4 regions of the Lentzea sp. NPDC004782 genome follow, and region 4 is predicted to be linked to each of the others. Evidence: riboswitches for the same ligand, from Rfam matches in the RefSeq annotation. Region 4 holds a riboswitch; each other region holds the start of a gene.
The links. A riboswitch is a leader RNA that binds a small molecule or an ion and turns the genes downstream of it on or off. The one in region 4 is predicted to bind cobalamin.
Positions count from the first base shown of each region.

Region 1: it holds a riboswitch for cobalamin, as region 4 does, so the genes downstream of both, cobN (cobaltochelatase subunit CobN) here and ABZV40_RS21785 (iron ABC transporter permease) in region 4, are expected to answer to the same signal.
Region 2: it holds a riboswitch for cobalamin, as region 4 does, so the genes downstream of both, ABZV40_RS03510 (putative cobaltochelatase) here and ABZV40_RS21785 (iron ABC transporter permease) in region 4, are expected to answer to the same signal.
Region 3: it holds a riboswitch for cobalamin, as region 4 does, so the genes downstream of both, ABZV40_RS11940 (CbtB-domain containing protein) here and ABZV40_RS21785 (iron ABC transporter permease) in region 4, are expected to answer to the same signal.

Region 1 covers NZ_JBEXJN010000061.1:38,367-41,632, forward strand. Annotated here, with positions in the region: gene ABZV40_RS38145 (hypothetical protein) at 1-934, opposite strand, end outside; cobalamin riboswitch at 943-1,075, shown strand; gene cobN (cobaltochelatase subunit CobN) at 1,110-3,266, shown strand, end outside.
Region 2 covers NZ_JBEXJN010000003.1:46,696-49,961, forward strand. Annotated here, with positions in the region: gene ABZV40_RS03500 (helix-turn-helix domain-containing protein) at 1-328, shown strand, start outside; gene ABZV40_RS03505 (beta-eliminating lyase-related protein) at 339-1,298, shown strand; cobalamin riboswitch at 1,520-1,660, shown strand; gene ABZV40_RS03510 (putative cobaltochelatase) at 1,700-3,266, shown strand, end outside.
Region 3 covers NZ_JBEXJN010000010.1:49,397-52,662, forward strand. Annotated here, with positions in the region: gene ABZV40_RS11920 (antibiotic biosynthesis monooxygenase) at 1-119, opposite strand, end outside; gene hisG (ATP phosphoribosyltransferase) at 116-976, opposite strand; gene ABZV40_RS11930 (phosphoribosyl-ATP diphosphatase) at 990-1,253, opposite strand; gene ABZV40_RS11935 ((2Fe-2S)-binding protein) at 1,362-2,024, shown strand; cobalamin riboswitch at 2,059-2,249, shown strand; gene ABZV40_RS11940 (CbtB-domain containing protein) at 2,282-2,470, shown strand; gene ABZV40_RS11945 (CbtA family protein) at 2,492-3,244, shown strand.
Region 4 covers NZ_JBEXJN010000023.1:7,863-11,128, reverse strand. Annotated here, with positions in the region: gene ABZV40_RS21790 (ABC transporter ATP-binding protein) at 1-339, opposite strand, end outside; gene ABZV40_RS21785 (iron ABC transporter permease) at 339-1,361, opposite strand; cobalamin riboswitch at 1,394-1,531, opposite strand; gene ABZV40_RS21780 (hypothetical protein) at 1,558-2,040, shown strand; gene ABZV40_RS21775 (hypothetical protein) at 2,060-2,545, opposite strand; gene ABZV40_RS21770 (putative T7SS-secreted protein) at 2,681-3,266, opposite strand, start outside.

The sequences.
Region 1 (3,266 bases), on a different contig from region 4:
GGAGGGCCCCCTGGGGGGATCGGGTCCCCACTCCAATCGTCTCAGGCAGGTCTGACAATTCCGGGCGGGCGAGCCAGGCGTACACGTCGGCGCGCACGTCGGACAGCGACTTGGCGCAGCCGGGGCGGCCGGTGCAGGCGCTCACGCCGTGCCAGGGCGAGGCGGGATCGGTGATCAGGCCGGACGTGTCGGTTCCCGGCGGCACGACCAGGCTGCGCCACGGGGTCAGCCGGACCGGGACGCCGGGGAGCTGGTGGGCGTCGAGGCGGCCCAGCGGCACGCCCGGCGTCACCGCGGAAGGTGCGACCGGTGTCACAGCCGGGGTGATGCGCGGGACGTCGGTGGCGCCGAAGTGCTCGGTGATCTTTCGCACACCGCCGTCCACTTCGGACAGGCGCCAGGCCGGGCCGCGCAGCTGCTGGAAGAGGCGGGCGGCCGTGACGACGGCGTCGACGGGGTCGGTGACGCGCACACCGGTATCGGTACCGGCGAGCAGCAGCACGTCGTCCACCAGCCCGAAGTCGCCGCCCGAGCCGCTCACCGGCAACCCGACCGTGACGAGGAAACGCCCTGGTAGCGAGGCCAGTTCCGGGTCCGCGCACAGGGCCTCGTCCAGTGCGTCGACCAGCGCCTGGTTGTCCTCCAGCGGTGCGGCGATGATGTTGCGGATGCGTTCGTGCGTGTCAGAGGGCAGCAGACCGGCCGCACGCAGGCGTGAACCCAGCTCGGCGCCGTCCGCGAGGCCTCTGATCTGGAGGTTCGCCCGCGAGGTCAGCTCCAGCGAGCCGTTCCCGAGTTCCAGCGCCGCAACCCGGACCACGTCCCACTGAGCAGCGGAAAGAGTGCCGCCCGGGACCCGGATGCGCGCGAGTCCGCCGTCGGCCGCCTGGTGCAGCTCGACGGCGCCTGGGCAGGCATCCGGGTGAGTACGCATAGGTCGGACTGTAACCCGCCGGTTAGGGTGAGCCCGAACGACGAAGCGCAGGAGGAAGCCGGTGTGAATCCGGCGCGGTCCCGCCACTGTGACCAGCGGCAGCTGGGAGTCAGGAACTCCGCTTCGCCTGTCACCCGCAACCTGGGGCGAGGACCCCACGAGGGATGGAGCCTGCGTGATCCTGCTGCTGTCGACCTCCGACACCGACCTGCTGTCGGCTCGGGCGAGTGGTGCCGAGTACCGGCTCGGCAACCCCGCGCGACTCGCGGCCGACGACCTGCCGGCGCTGGTCCAGGACGTCAACCTGGTCGTGGTGCGCATTCTCGGTGGGCGCCGGATGTGGGAGGAAGGGCTCGACTGGCTGCTGGCCGGCGGCCTGCCCGTGGTGGTGCTGGGCGGTGAGCAGCAGCCGGACGCGGCGCTGATGGAGCTGTCGACGGTGCCCGGTGGCGTGTGCGCCGAGGCGCACCTCTACCTCGCGCACGGTGGTGCCGCGAACCTCGCCGAGCTGCACAAGTTCCTCGAAGACACGATTCTGCTGACCGGGCACGGGTTCGCCCCGCCGCAGGCCACGCCGACCTGGGGTGTGCTGGAGCGCGAGCCGTCGAACGAAGGCCCGACGGTGGCGGTGCTCTACTACCGGGCGCACCACGTCGCGGGCAACACGGCGTTCGTGCACGCGTTGTGCGACGCGATCGAGGCCAAGGGCGGGAAGCCGCTGCCCGTCTACTGCTCGTCCCTGCGCACCGCCGAGCCCGAACTGCTCGACACGCTCCGCCAGGCCGACGCGCTGGTCGTCACGGTGCTCGCGGCGGGTGGCACGAACCCCGCCAAGGCGAGTGCCGGTGGCGACGACGACGCGTGGGACGTCGGCGCGCTCGCCGCGCTGGACGTGCCGATCCTGCAGGGGTTGTGCCTCACGTCGAGCCGCGAGTCGTGGGACGAGAACGACGACGGACTGTCCCCTTTGGACACCGCGACGCAGGTGGCGATCCCCGAGTTCGACGGTCGGATCATCACGGTTCCCTTCTCGTTCAAGGAGATCGACGAGGACGGGCTCACGGTGTACGTGGCGGATCCCGAACGGGCGCTGCGCGTCGCCGGGATCGCGGTCCGGCACGGGAAGCTGCGGCACATCCCGGTGGAGGACCGCAAGATCGCGGTGATGCTGTCGGCGTACCCGACCAAGCACTCCCGCATCGGCAACGCCGTCGGCCTGGACACGCCGGCGTCGACCGTGCGGTTGCTGAAGGCCATGCGGGAGCACGGGTACGACATCGGCACCGAGCTGCCCGGCGTCGACGAGCTGGACGGCGACGCGCTGATCCACGCGTTGATCGCCGCCGGTGGGCAGGACGCGGACTGGCTGACGCAGGAGCAGTTCGAGAGCAACCCCGTGCGCATCGCGGCGGCGGACTACCGGGCGTACTACGAGACGCTGCCGGAGGACTTCCGCGAGTCGATGGAAGAGCACTGGGGCGAGGCGCCCGGCTCGTTGTTCGTCGACCACTCCAAGTCTCGCGAGGGCGAGATCGTGCTGGCGGCGCTGCGGTCGGGCAACGTCGTGGTGATCGTGCAGCCGCCGCGCGGGTTCGGCGAGAACCCGATCGCGATCTACCACGACCCGGACCTGCCGCCGTCGCACCACTACCTCGCGGCCTACCGGTGGATCGAGGCGGAGTTCGGCGCGGACGCGGTCGTGCACGTCGGCAAGCACGGCAACCTGGAGTGGTTGCCCGGCAAGACCGTCGGCATGTCGGCGTCCTGCGGCACCGACGCGGCGCTCGGCGACCTGCCGCTGATCTACCCGTTCCTCGTCAACGACCCCGGTGAGGGCACGCAGGCGAAGCGGCGCGCGCACGCCACGCTGGTCGACCACCTCGTGCCGCCGATGGCCCGCGCCGACAGCTACGGCGACATCGCACGGCTGGAGCAGCTGCTCGACGAGTACGGCAACATCTCCGCGATGGACCCGGCCAAGCTGCCGGCGATCCGGGCGCAGATCTGGACGTTGATCCAGGCCGCGAAGCTCGACCACGACCTCGGCCTGGACGACCGGCCGCACGACGCCGAGTTCGACGAGTTCCTGCTGCACGTCGACGGCTGGCTGTGCGAGGTCAAGGACGTGCAGATCCGCGACGGGCTGCACGTCCTCGGCCAGGCGCCGACCGGCTCGGTCCGGGTCAACCTCGTGCTCGCGATGCTGCAGGCACGGCAGATGTGGGGCGGTCAGGTCGCCGCGCTGCCGGGCCTGCGGGAGGCGCTCGGGCTCGTCGGCACGGCCCGTGAAGACGTTGACGCCGTTGAGGAACAGGCTCGCGCGCTCGTCCAG
Region 2 (3,266 bases), on a different contig from region 4:
GGACGAGACGGCCGCGTCGTGGATCAAGGTCGCCTCACTGGAGTGCCGCACCGCCGCCGAGTTCGCCGGCACCCTGTTCGACCACGTGCTGGCGTCGTTGCCGCTGGTGATCGCGGTCGAGCGGACCACGACCCGCAGCTGCGAGGGCAACTTCCAGCTCACCGTCGACCGGCTGACGGGGCTCGTCGGCTCCACCTTCAAGGCCCACACCCTGCTGGCCGTGCTGCGCGGCGAGCACATCGCGTTCCTGCTCGACCAGGGCATGACCGCCCACGACATCCGAGCGGGCGTCATTTCGCTCGCGAACACGCTGGCCGCTGGGGTTTGATGCCGGGGTGATGAACCGCCAGCTCTCGGGAGTCCGCAAGAAGTCGCTGCTGGAGTTGCTCGGCCCGGTGCCGGACGTCGACCCGGACCGCTACGGCGAAGGCGGCCCGGTGGGCGCCCTGGAAACGCGGGTCGCGCAACTGCTCGGCACCGAGGCGGCGCTGTTCGTGCCGACCGGCACCATGGCGCAGCAGATCGCCCTGCGCTGCTGGGCCGACCGCACCCACAACCCGATCGTGGCGATGCACCCGCTGGCCCACCCCCTGCACCACGAGGACGACGCGCTGACCGTCCTGTCCGGCCTCCGCCCGATCAAGGTCGCGAACGAGCACGTGGCGGACTGCCCGGAACCGTTCGGCACGCTGCTGGTGGAGGTCCCCGACCGCGAGGCCGGCTTCGTCCTGCCGACCTGGGACGAGCTGGTGTCCGTGGTCGACGCCGCCCGCGACCGCGACGCCGTCGTGCACCTCGACGGCGCCCGTCTGTGGGAGAGCACGTACGGCCTCGGCAAGCCGTTGGAGGAGATCGCGGGCCTCTTCGACTCGATCTACGTCTCGTTCTACAAGTCGCTGGAGGGCATCTCCGGTGCGGCACTCGCCGGCACCCGGGACTTCGTCGACCAGGCCCGCGTCTGGCGGCACCGCTACGGCGGCATGCTGTTCCAGCAGTGGCCGGCGGCGCTGTCGGCCCTGCACGGCCTCGACACCGTGCTGCCCCGCCTGGGCACCTACGTCGCGCACGCCAAGGTGGTCGCCGAGGCGATGGGCCTGCCGGAGCCGCACACCCACCAGTTCGCGCTGCACCTGCCCGGCGACCCGGCCCGGCTGACCGAGGCGAGCGGGAAGTTCCTCGGGCGGTTCTGGCGGGACGGTCAGATGGCCAAGACCGAGGTCACGGTGGCGGAGCCCGCGCTGGAGTGGACGGGCGACGAGGTGCGGGAGGCGTGGGCGGAGTTCCAGAGCCTGCTCTGATGTGACATCGCGGCGGCCGTGGTGTTGTCAGGTGACCACAGACCTCGCGGAGTCCGATGCTCGTCCTCGAGCAGGACGACTCGGTCCTGGAAGCGGACGAGAAGTTGCTCTACCAGCGCGTCCGCGACCTCGGTTGCCAGGACTTCGCAGCGCTAGTGCGACTGAGAACCAGCAGCCTGCCGCGTCCGCGACGCGATGTCGCTCACCTGGCTGTTGGACCGGCAGGACCGAAATGCGACGATGCCGGGGCTGTGAGGGGAGTGCGAGGAAGCCGGTGCGAATCCGGCGCCGTCCCGCGACTGTGACCGGTTCTCGAGGAGGAGGCCGGGAGTCAGGAACTCGTCCCCCTCTTTCGACCACCGGCCACGGGCGTGGACACCCGAGGAAGGACTTCGCCGAGCATGTTCCCCTTTTCGGCTGTCGTCGGACATGACGACCTCCGGCTGGCCCTGCTGCTGAACGCCGTGCACCCCGGTATCGGCGGTGTTCTCGTGCGCGGCGAGAAGGGGACCGCGAAGTCGACGATCGTGCGTGCCCTGGCCGCGCTGCTGCCCGAGCTGGACGTCTCCGAGAACTGCCGGTTCGGCTGCGTGCCGGGCACGACGGACTGCCCGGACGCGCCGCACGACGGCAGTGAGCGCAGGCCCGCGAAACTCGTCGAGTTGCCGGTCGGTGCCACCGAGGACCGGCTGGTCGGGTCGCTCGACCTGGAGAAGGCGCTGACCGAGGGGGTGCGGGCGTTCCAGCCCGGGCTGCTGGCCGCGGCGCACCGGGGCGTGCTCTACGTCGACGAGGTCAACCTGCTGCACGACCACCTGGTCGACCTGCTGCTCGACGCGGCGGCGATGGGGCGGGCGCACGTGGAGCGCGAAGGCGTCTCGGTGTCGCACCCGTCGCAGTTCCTGCTGGTCGGCACGATGAACCCCGAGGAGGGCGAGCTGCGGCCGCAGCTGCTCGACCGGTTCGGGCTGACCGTGGCGGTGAAGGCGGCACGGGACGTCGGTGTCCGCACCGAGGTGATCCGGCGCCGGCTCGCCTACGAGGCCGACCCGGTGACGTTCGCCGCGAAGTGGGCGGACGAGGACGCGAAGCTCAAGCAGCAGATCACGCAGGCACGCGCGAACCTCCCGCGAGTGTCCCTTCCGGACGGTGAGCTGCGCAGGATCGCCGCCGTCTGCGCGGCTTTCGAGGTCGACGGCATGCGCGCGGACCTCGTCGTCGCCCGTGCCGCCACCGCCCACGCGGCCTGGCGCGGCGCGACGGAGGTGGAGGAGACCGACGTCGAGACCGCCGTCCGGCTCGCTCTGCCGCACCGTCGTCGGCGCGACCCGTTCGACGAGCCGGGCATCGAGGAGCAGCAGCTCGAAGACGCGATGCGCCAGGCCGCCGAGCACGCGGACGAGCCAGACGGCCCGGACGACGACGGCCCCGGCGGTGGTGAGCTGCCCGAACCGCAGGAAGGCCCGGCGGGCAACGGGAACGCGCCGCAGGACCGTCCGGCACCGGAACCCGCGCCGGCGTTCAAAGCACGCCTGCTGGAGGTTCCCGGAGTCGGGGAAGGCGCGCCGGGCAAGCGGTCCAGGGCCCGTGCCCGCACCGGCCGGGTCGTGCGTTCGTCCGAAGTGGACGGAAGCGGACTGCACCTGGTCGACACCCTCACGAACGCGGCGCCGCACCAGCAGGCCCGCGGCCGCAGCGGGCCCGGCCTGAAGCTGGAGGGATCCGACCTCCGCAAGGCCGTGCGGGAGGGCAAGGAGTCCAACCTCATCCTGTTCGTCGTCGACGCTTCCGGTTCGATGGCCGCACGTCAGCGGATGTCCGCGGTCAGCGGCGCGGTCGTCTCCCTGCTGCGTGACGCCTACCAGCGCCGGGACAAGGTCGGCGTGGTGACGTTCCGCGGTCAGAACGCCGAAGTGGCCCTGCCCCCGACGACGTCCGTCGACGCGGCCGCGACCAGGCTCAAGAAGA
Region 3 (3,266 bases), on a different contig from region 4:
AGCTCGAGGCCGAGGAAGCCCGGCGAGGCGGAGATCAGCTCCCGCGCCTCGCCGAACGCCCACTCGAAGTCGGTCTCCCGGCCGGGCACCACGTCCAGGACGGCGTGCTCCAGGATCACAGGCGGCAGAACCTGATGTCCGAGGCCAGCACGGCCTTGGCGCCGATCGCGGCCAGCTCGTCCATGACCTGGTTCGCCTCCTTGCGCGACACCATCGCCCGCACCGCCACCCAGTTCTCGTCGGCCAGCGGGGCGACCGTCGGCGACTCGAGGCCCGGCGTGAGGCCGACGGCCTTGTCCAGGATCGCGCGCGGGCAGTCGTAGTCGAGCATCAGGTACTGCTGCGCGAACACGACGCCCTGCAGGCGGGCCGTCAGCTGCTTCTTGGCGGGGGTCACCTCGGTACCGGCGCGGTGCACCAGCACCGCCTCGGACTCGCAGATCGGCTCGCCGAACGGCACCAGGTCGTGCTGGCGCAGCGTGCGGCCGGAGCCCACGACGTCGGCGATCAGGTCGGCCACGCCCAGCTGGATCGAGATCTCCACGGCGCCGTCGAGACGGATCACCTGGGCGGTGATGCCACGGGCTTTGAGATCGCGGCCGACCAGCCGCGGGTACGCGGTGGCGAGGCGCTTGCCCTCCAGGTCGGAGATCTGCCAGTCGGTGCCCTTGGGCCCGGCGTAGCGGAAGGTCGACGACCCGAAGCCGAGCGCCAGGAGCTCCTGCACCGAGGAGCCGTTGTCGTCGGCGCCGGAGTCGGCGGCGAGGTCGCGGCCGGTGATGCCGAGGTCGAGGTCACCGGACGCCACGTAGATCGCGATGTCCTTGGGGCGCAGGAAGAAGAACTCGACGTCGTTGTTCGGGTCGAGCACGGTCAGGTCGCGCGGCTCGTGCCGCTGCCGGTAGCCGGCCTCGGTCAGCATGGCGGAGGCGCGTTCGGCGAGCGCGCCCTTGTTCGGGACTGCTACGCGCAGCATGTGGAAGTCTCCGTCAGAGGTACTTGTAAACGTCTTCGAGGGTGAGGCCGCGGCCCAGCATGATCACCTGGAGGCGGTACAGCAGCTGCGAGATCTCTTCGGCGAGCTTCTCGTCGGACTCGTACTCGGCGGCGATCCAGACCTCGCCCGCCTCCTCCAGGACCTTCTTGCCCTGCGCATGGACGCCGGCCTCGAGCGCTGCGACGGTGCCGGAACCCTCCGGCTTGGTGGCGGCTCGTTCGGTCAGTTCGGCGAACAGGGAGTCGAAGGTCTTCACGGGGTGACATCCTCCCACCTCCCCAAGCCAGGTCCACACCGCGGTCACATCTGTCCCAGGCCGTGGACGTGATCTGTCCTGCCTGGACACCCGGTACGGTGAATTCTCGTGCCAGAGGATTCGACCGGATTCGCCGAAGTGCTCGCGGCGTTGCGCCGGGTGCGCGGCATCAACCCGTTCTTCGCGCTCGACGTCGGCCGCCCGGACGAAACGTGGCTGCCCGGCACGGCACTTCTCGAAGGCCCCGCGCTGAAAACCACCATCGACGCCATCGCGGCCCGCTACAACGCGGCGGAACCGCGCGTCGCGGCGAGCCTGTTCTTCCTCAGCTACACCGCCCGGTTGCTGAGCCCGCTCACCGCCGCGGACCTCCCGATCGACATCCGGCCGGAAAACCTGTGGTGGCAACACCACCCGGCCAACGGCCTGAGCGTGCGCATCGACCTCCCCCAGCTCGGCCCGACCGCGCGGGAAGCGCTCGAACCCGTGGTGGAGGCGATCCAGGGCGTCACGCCGGTGGCGCGCGGATTGTTGTGGGGCAACGCGATGTCGAACATCGCGGGCGCGCTCAAAATGGTTGTCCGCGCACGCATGCTCACGGCCGAGGAAGCGGAACTCCGCGGCAACCGGCTGATGAGCGCGCCGCCGTTCGAACAGGCGGGACAATTCCTGAGCATCCCCGGCGAGCTCGGGTTCCTGCGCAGGAGCTGCTGCCTTTACTACCGCGTCGCCGCTGGTGGGAAGTGCGGCGACTGTCCACTCGTGAAGTGAGGAACGCAACAACTCTTATGGCCGGTTGTGCTTGAGCGCCCGATCAAATTACGGTGCACGCGCCGCAGTGACGGGAAGCCGGTGAGAATCCGGCGCGGTCCTCGCCACTGTGACCGGGAAGCGATCCCCGCCGAGCACGTCACTGGCACCCCGAGGGAGCTGGGAAGACGCGGGGGCAGCGTTGATCCGGGAGTCAGGAGACCGGCTGCGGCGCCGCAAGGAGAGTTGACCTTCCACGAGGTATGGAGGAGCCCGTCATGACGAGCCCCGCAGCACATCTGTCCGCCGTCCGCGTGCCCAAGTGGGCCTTTGCCGTCGCTTTGCTCGGCCTGATCGTCACCTACCTGGTCCTGCAGGAGAACGGCCTCGCGCTCGGTGCGAGCTCGCAGCTGCTGCACGAGTTCTTCCACGACGGCCGGCACGCGCTCGGCGTCCCGTGCCACTGAGCTGACCTCCAGACCGAGCACATGACAACCACGTACAAGTCCCTGGCGCTGCGCGGAGTCGGAGCGGGCCTCGTCGCCGGCGTCGCCTCCGCGCTGGTGCAGCTGCTGGTGACCGAGATCCCGATCCGCGCCGCGCTCGCGGTCGAGGAGGCCAGGGAGCCCGCCGGTGAGGGCCACTCGCACGGCGGCGAGGAAGAGCTGGTCAGCCGCGGTGCCCAGGTCGTGGGCGGCATGCTCGGCGTGATCATCGTCGGCATCGCGGCCGGGCTCGTGTTCGCCACGGCCTACGCGCTGTCCAAGCGGTGGTTCGTCGACCGCACGCCGTTCAGCCGCAGCTTCGCGCTCGGTGCCGCGGTGTTCGGTGCCGTCGCGCTCCTGCCGTGGCTCAAGTACCCGGCCAACCCGCCCGCCGTGGGCGACCCGGAGACGGTCAACCACCGGACCGCGCTCTACCTCGGCGTGGTCGCCGCCGGACTGGTGATCGTGTGGGGGGCGAGCTGGCTCGCCGAGCGGCTCCGGTCCTGGACGCAGCCCGTCCGCGTCACGGCGGTGCTGCTCGCGGTCGTCGCGGCCGTCGCGGCGGTGCTGCTGGCGTTCCCCGCGCCGCCGGACACGATCCCCGCCGACATGCCGGTGAACGTGCTGTGGCAGTTCCGCCTCAGCTCGCTCGCCCAGCTGGCCGTGCTCTACGTCGGCATCGGCGTGATGTTCGGCCTGCTGGTCGACCCGGCCGCGCGCCGGGCCAAGACCCCCGGCAGGGCCGCTGTCGCCTGATGGTGTGGGGTGGCCGCCCACC
Region 4 (3,266 bases):
GGCCAGTGCGTCGGCGACCACGCGCCGGTCTCTGGCGGGATCGCGGTCGTGCGGCAGGCGACCCATCTCGACGACCTCGGCGACCGTGAAGTCGAACTCGACCTGCGACTCCTGGGTGAGCGCCGCGAGCTCGCGGGCGAGGTTCCGTCGCTTGTGGACGTTCTCGCCGTCGATCCGCACGGCACCGGCGTCCGGCTTCAGCGCGCGGTAGACGCACCGGAGCGTGGTCGACTTGCCGCTGCCGTTCGGGCCGACGATGCCGACGACCTCGGCCGAGGCGGTGAGCGTGATGTCCTCGACGATCCCGCGGACCGCGACGCCGGTGAGCTCGACGCGCATCAACGTCCTCCGAACACGTAGCTCTTGCGGCGTATGAGGAAGATGAAGCACGGCACGCCGATCGCGGCCGTGATGACGCCGAGCGGCAGCTCTTCCGGCGCCGCGAGCATCCGGGCGGCCACGTCGACCCAGACGAGGAACGAGGCCCCGGCAAGGGGTGCGAGCGGCAGCACCCTGCGGTGGTCCGCGCCCACGACCATGCGCGTGAGGTGCGGCAGCATGAGCCCGACGAAGCCCACCGCGCCGCTGACCGCCACCAGCACGCCGGTGATCGCCGCGGTGACGACGAACAGCCGCGTGCGGAACCGGTTGACCTCGACACCCAGCGTGGTCGCCGTCTCGTCGCCCATCGCCAGCGCGTTCAGCTGCCGCGCCCTGGTGAGCAGGTACACGATCCCGAGCACCGTCACCGAGGTGGCCACGGGCAACGACTTCCAGTCCGCTCCGCCGAGGCTGCCGAGCAACCAGAACATCGCCGCCCGCGCCGCGTCCCCGCGTGGCGCCTGGAACACCAGCAGCATCGCGACGGCCGAGAACCCGTACGCCAGCGCGGTTCCGGTCAGCACCAGCCGCAACGGTGTGAGCCCCCGGCTCGTGCGCGCGGTGAGGTAGACCAGCGCGGTGGCACCGAGTCCGGTCAGGAACGCCCCGGTCGACAACGCGTAGACGCCGAGACCGGACAACACGCCGAGCGTCGCGACCGCCGTCGCACCGACGCTCGCGCCCGACGAGATGCCGAGCACATAGGGGTCCGCGAGCGCGTTGCGGACCATCGCCTGGATCGCGACGCCGACCGTGCTCAGCCCGGCACCGACGACCGCGGCGAGCAGCACGCGCGGCAGCCGGATGTCACAGACGATGTGGTACTGCCCGGCGAGGTCCGCGGGGATCGTGCCGCCGGTGACGGCCGCCCGCAACAGGTCGACCGTGACGCTGAACGGGACGGAGACGGGGCCGAGCGCCACGCCCGCCACGACGCTGACGGCGAGCACGCCGACGAGCGCGCTGATCTTCGCGATCACTGACAGCCCTTCCCGCAGTCCACGGCAGGAGTTCCCGGTTGAAAGCCGTGTGCGGGTGTTCGGGCTCGCCCCACCGGAGTGGGACCTACCGTTGCGGGTCAGCGCCGGACTTCGACCGGTCTTCCCCCGTGCACGACGACCCCACCCTAACTCACCGGCCAGTGCACAAAACCGCGCGGAGACGCGTTCAACAGGCATGGGCGGAGGAGACAAACGGCGATTACGGCGTCAGCGTCAACTGGGCGAGCAGGACACGGGGCAGAAGAACAGCCCCGCCTTCATCGCGTTCGCCCTGCTCGTCGCCGGTTTCCAGACCGGTGGCATCTGGGCCGAGGAGATCCCGGCGGCACTTGATCGGCTCTACTGCACGCCGGAGTTCTGTCTGGCGTTGCCGCAGGCGCTGATCGGCTGGGCGATCGCGGTCGCGCCGCTGCTGGTGCTCCTCTGGCGCCGCGACGTGGCGATCTACTCCAGCGCGTTCCTGGCAGGGCTCATGGGCATGTTGCTCATCGCGTCCGACGGCAGCTGGGTGGTGCCGTCGGCGTTCTTCGGGGTGGGACTGGTGTTCGTACCGATCAGCCTCGCGATCTCCCGCCTGGCCAAGCCCGGCTGGCGTGCCGTGGCGGTGGCCGGCCAGCACTGGTTGCTGCTGGCCGGCCTCATCCTCTGGCTGGCGTGACCTCGGGCTACGAGGAGCCTCACACGCCGAAGCGGCGGAAGTACTCCAGGACGTTGGTCATCTGATGCTCGACCAAGCCGAACTTCGGAGTGTCGTGCGGTTCGAGCATCGCGAGCACGTCGACGGACTCGGTCACCTTCTCACCGGGCACGACGATCTCGGCCCGGTCACCGGGGAAGATCGACACCTTGTGACCGAGGTGCCACACGTCCCTCCTGGATCCCTTGACCAGCACCTTCCACGGCGGGCTGTACTGCTCGGGGTCCCCCAGCTCGCCGCGGATCCGGAACAGGGCGTGGAACACGGACTCACCGGTGGCCATCTTGCGGCCGAACGGGCCGTAGACCGCCATCGTGATCTCTTTCGCGGTCCGCGCCTGCCACACGACGCGACCGACCCACACCTGCTCCTTGCCGGACTCGGGATCCTTGCCGTAGAGCGGGATCTGCCGGGAGATCGCCGGGAACTCGCCGTCCTTCGTCCATTCCGGAAGCTCCTCCTCCACCGGTTGGGGTGGTGGCGGTGGAACTGGCGGCCTCATCGGGCGCGGTGGTTGCGGTGGGGGCAGCTGACGGTGTGGCGGACGCATCGGTGGTTGCTGTGGGTGCATTGGTATTGGCTCCTGAAGATCGCCGTGACGTCAGCTGTGCCGGTCCAGAATGTCGCGCATCATTTGCCTCTTCTCCTCGATTGCGCGCCACATGGCTTCCTGTTCCGGGGGAGACAGGCTCGGCATCATGTCCTGCATCCGGCCGACCGCGTCCTGCAGCTGGAAGTAGTAGCTCTTGTCGGGCTGCGGCAGGTGTTCCGGCTCCCTGACCTTGGGCTGTTCGTCCGGCTCGTGCTTCGGTTCCTCGGCAGGATGATCGGGCTCGTGGTGTTCCGGTTCCCGGTCGTGCGTCGGGAGGTCGTCCGTCTTCTGTGGACCGAACGGCTCGTCGGGGTGCGGGTTGCCGTAGTCCGTCGGGTGCGACGGCGGCTCGTAGTGCTCCCCCTTGGCCCAGGGCGGCAGACCGTCGTCGACGTGCTTGCCGAGTTGGGTCGCCGCCTGCTCGGTGACCTCCCGGGCCGACGCCTCCATCGCCTCGCGGGCGACCGCCTTCTCCGCCGTGCCGGCGAGTGCCGTGCCGTCGGTCGCGATGGCGATGGCGACGTCACCGGTCAGCTGGCCGAGCGCGGCGAACGGGTCCTTCTTCCACTGCTCGAAGTTGAGGATGCCCTTGACG